DNA from 2 places in the Sphingomonas sp. BT-65 genome. Region 1 is predicted to be linked to the other one. Evidence: riboswitches for the same ligand, from Rfam matches in the RefSeq annotation. Region 1 holds a riboswitch; the other holds the start of a gene.
What was found. A riboswitch is a leader RNA that binds a small molecule or an ion and turns the genes downstream of it on or off. The one in region 1 is predicted to bind cobalamin.

Region 1 (2,198 bases):
GAGAAGGCCGGCGCCAATGGCGGCCAGGCCGATGTGCGCGCGCCGCAGGACCTGGGCTTCATGTACGGCCGCAGCTTCGCCGATCCCGACGGCAACGTGTTCGAGCCGATGTGGATGAACCCCGCGGGCATGGGCGAAGGGTGATGCCGACGCCTCCGCCCTTCGCCCCACCGTTCAAGATGCGCGGGATCGATCACATCGTCCTGCGCGTCGTCGATCTCCCGCGCATGCTTGCCTTCTACCACGACGTGCTCGGCTGCACCGACGAGCGCGAGCAAGAAGCGATCGGCCTCTACCAGCTCCGCGCCGGCGCCGCGCTGATCGATCTGGTGACGATCGACGGCAGGCTCGGCGCGCGCGGCGGCGCAGCGCCGGGCGCGGAAGGCCGCAACCTCGATCATTTCGCGCTGGCGATCGACCCGTTCGATGATGCCGCTCTGCGCGCGCACCTTGCCGCTCACGGCGTCGAGATCGTCGAGGAGGGCCCGCGCTACGGCGCCGAGGGCGAAGGCCCCTCGATCTATGTCCGCGACCCCGAGGGCAATGTGATCGAGCTCAAGGGCCCGACCGAACATTGATATAAAGACATAAAGAAATCTTTATATCATACTTGACGAGACCCCCGGCCCGCGCGATATTGCAAGGGTCGAAGGTTCTCCGGCCGGCGTCGCTCGCGCCGGAGCTAAGACGGGAAGCCGGTGCAAATCCGGCGCTGCCCCCGCAACTGTAAGCGGCGAGCGGCGGTCGATACGTGTCACTGGAGCTTGCTCCGGGAAGGCCAGACCGTCCGCATTGACCCGTGAGCCAGAAGACCTGCCCGCGACGCGATAACGTCCACCGGCGGGGTGCCCGGTCTGGCCGCATGCGCAATGCGCGGCCGGATCCCCACCGGCGGCGCAGGCCCGCACGCGTCCGGCTTCTCCCCGCCCTCTTCGGGGTAGAAGACCAATGACCGTCACCATCGCCACGCTCGGCTTCCCGCGCATCGGCCCGCGCCGCGAGCTCAAGTTCGCGCTCGAATCCTTCTGGTCGGGCAAGTCCGGCGAAACCGCCCTGCTCGAAGCCGCCGCGGGTCTCCGCACCGCCGCCTGGGCGCGCCAGACCGCGCTCGGCGCCGACTGGCTGCCGTCGAACGATTTCTCGCTCTACGACCATGTCCTCGACTTGAGCGTGATGCTCGGTGCGATCCCCGCCCGCTACGGCGCAGCGGACGGCGAGGCGACGCTCGCCACCTATTTTGCGATGGCCCGCGGCACCACCGGCGCGTTGGAAGGCTGCGCCCATTCGCACAGCCTCACCGCGTGCGAGATGACCAAATGGTTCGACACCAACTACCATTACATCGTCCCCGAGCTTTCCGCCGGACAGAAGCTCGCGCTCGGCCGCCTCAAGGTGGTCGAGGAATATCGCGAGGCCAAGGCGCAGGGTTATGAGACGCGCCCCGTCCTGCTCGGCCCGGTCACCTGGCTCAGCCTGGTGAAAGCCGCGGGAGTCGATCCGTTCGACACTCTCGACGAAGTACTCGGCCTCTACGGCGTGATCCTGGGTCACCTCGCCCATGCCGGCGCCGAATGGGTTCAGATCGACGAGCCGATCCTGGTCACCGACCTCAGCGAGCAGCAGCGTCGCGCCTTCACCCGCGCCTATGCCCGGCTCGCGCGCTCGACGCCGCAGATCATGCTCACCACCTATTTCGGCGGGCTCGGCGACAACCTCACCCTCGCAGCGGCGCTGCCCGTCGCAGGCCTGCACGTCGATCTCGTCCGCGCGCCCGAGCAGCTGACATCCGTGCTCAAGGCCGCGCCCAAGTCGCTCGCTTTGTCGCTCGGCGTGATCGACGGCCGCAACATCTGGCGCGCCGATCTCGCCGCCTTGCTCGACTGGATCGAGCCGCTCGCGGCCGAGCGCGACCTGATCCTCGCGCCATCCTGCTCGCTGCTCCACGTCCCCGTCGATCTCGGTCTGGAGAGCAAGCTCGATGCCGAAGTCAGGCAGTGGCTCGCCTTCGCCGTCCAGAAGGTCGAGGAGCTCACCATCCTCAAGCGCGCGCTCAACGAAGGCCGCGCCGCCGTCGCCGCCGAGCTGGAGGCGTCGTCGCAGGCTGCCGCCAACCGCCGCACTTCGCCGCGCATCCACGACGAAGCCGTCGCCGCGCGCATCGCCGCGATCACCCCCGACATGCGCGAGCGCCGCTCGGA
Region 2 (2,198 bases), on a different contig from region 1:
GGTCTATCTCAACGACAGCAGCGTCACGCGCCGCGACGTGATCCTCCTGCCGATCGACGCCCCCGCGATCCCCGCCGACCGGCTCCCCAACGTCGCCGATGCGACCGCGCGGCTGGGCTTCGCCTACACCGCGGACCTGTCGAGCGACGCCGCGCTCTCGCTCACCGGTCATGCGCGCTATGTCGGCCAGTCGACCCTGGGCATCGGGCCGATCCTCGAGCGGCTTCAGGGCGACTATCTCGACACGATGCTCGAAGCGCGCATCGGCAATGACCGCCGCAGCCTCAGCCTCGCGCTCACCAACCTGGCCGATTCGCGCGGCAACCGCTTCGCGCTCGGCTCGCCCTTCCTGATCCGCGACCGCGACCAGATCACCCCGCTGCGCCCGCGCGCCATCCGGATCGGCTTCGACCTCGCGTTCTGAGTTGGCAACAAGCGGGATTGCGCGTAGGGCGCGCCTCGCAACCGGGAGAAATCCGGTTGTCCAATGATCGCGCCGGTGCCCCAACGGGGCTTAATCGGGAATGCGGTGCGGGTGGGCGACCATCCAAAACCGCGGCTGTCCCTGCAACTGTGAGCGGCGAGCGAGGCGCACTGGCTTCCCCTTGAGGAAGCAGCCACTGGATCATCGATCCGGGAAGGCCGTGCGCCAAGCGACGACCCGCGAGCCAGGAGACCTGCCAGCGCGAGTCGCTCTTGCCTGGGTCCAGGGATAGGCCAAGGCACGGTTTCTCTCCGTCTGAGCGACGAACCATGCGGCCGGGGCCGCACGGTTGCGCTTGCGCGGGTGCCTCCAGCGTCCGCCCGCGAGAGCGCGACGGCCGTTCGCGCGCGGATGGCACGCCCCAGCACATCCGTTGCTCCGACGCCGGGGGGATTACGCCGTGAACTACCGTTTCCTGACCCTATTGCTCGCCACCGCCGCCACGCCGGCCTTCGCGCAGGACACCAGCCCGCCCCAGGGCACCGACGACGAGGTCATCGTCACCGCCAGCCGCGTGCCGCTGACCGCGCGCGAAATCGGCAGCGCGGTGAGCATCGTCACCGCCGAGGACCTCGAGCGCGAGCAGATCATTTTCGCCAAGGACGTGCTGCAGGACCTGGCCGGCATCCAGATCAGCTCCGACCGGCCGGGCGACGCCACCAGCGTCAGCATCCGCGGATCGGACAATGACCAGGTGCTCTACCTGATCGACGGCATCGAGCTCGGCGACCCCAGCAACATCAGCACGCAATACCAGACCGACGACCTCACCACCCGCGACATCGCGCGGATCGAGGTGCTGCGCGGCAACCAGAGCTCGCTCTATGGCTCGGACGCGATCGGCGGGGTGGTGAACATCATCACCCAGCGCGCGACCGCGGATGGCATCACTGTGAACGCCGAGGGCGAAGCGGGATCGCACGACACGCTGAACGGCGGCGCCTCGCTGCTCGGCCGCACCGGCGCGCTCGACTTCCGCCTGACCGCGAGCGGCTATCGCCACAAGGGCCCGTCGCTGGCCGATACGCCGGCAGGTGACGCGGCGGAAGACGACGAATATTGGCGCTATGGCTTCAGCGGCCGGCTCGGGCTGGCGGCGAGCGCCAATGTCGACCTGCAGCTGATCGGCTTCTGGCAGGATTCGCACAGCGACCTTGACGACACGACCGCCGACAGCCTCGACACGGCGCGCGTCAAGGAATGGGCGCTGGCCGGTCAGGGCAGCTTCCGCAGCGACGACGGTGCGCTGCGCGCCACCGCGACGGCGAGCCGCTACAAGGCGCAGCGCCGTTATTTCGGGATGTGGAACCTGCCCGAAGGCGACTTGTTCGAGGGCACCAAGGACTCGCTCTCGCTCAACGCCAGCTATGACAAGAGCGGCGTGTTCGGTGTCGCAGCCGGGGCCAATTACGAGGAGGAATATACCGACCAGGTCACCAGCTTCTCGGGCGTGTTCGATGCCAAGATCACGACCAAGTCGGCCTATGCCGAAGCCGCGCTGCGGCCGGTCGCGGGCCTGACCATCACCGGCGCCGCGCGCATCGACGACAATAGTCGCTTCGGCAGCTTCGACACCTATCGCGTGACCGGCGCTTATGTCGTGCAGGACGCGATCGGCGGCGGCGACGTCAAGCTGCGCGCGAGCTATGGATCAGGCGCCAAGGCGCCCGGCCTCTACCAGCTGTTCGATCCGAGCTTCGGCAATCCGGAGCTG

Region 2: another riboswitch for cobalamin. It lies ahead of OK349_RS04940 (TonB-dependent receptor plug domain-containing protein); the one in region 1 lies ahead of metE (5-methyltetrahydropteroyltriglutamate--homocysteine S-methyltransferase).

What each region holds. Positions count from the first base shown of each region.
Region 1 covers NZ_JAPCIA010000002.1:175,190-177,387, forward strand. Annotated here, with positions in the region: gene OK349_RS15380 (VOC family protein) at 1-144, shown strand, start outside; gene OK349_RS15385 (VOC family protein) at 144-578, shown strand; cobalamin riboswitch at 634-836, shown strand; gene metE (5-methyltetrahydropteroyltriglutamate--homocysteine S-methyltransferase) at 949-2,198, shown strand, end outside.
Region 2 covers NZ_JAPCIA010000001.1:1,023,589-1,025,786, forward strand. Annotated here, with positions in the region: gene OK349_RS04935 (TonB-dependent receptor) at 1-424, shown strand, start outside; cobalamin riboswitch at 481-700, shown strand; gene OK349_RS04940 (TonB-dependent receptor plug domain-containing protein) at 885-2,198, shown strand, end outside.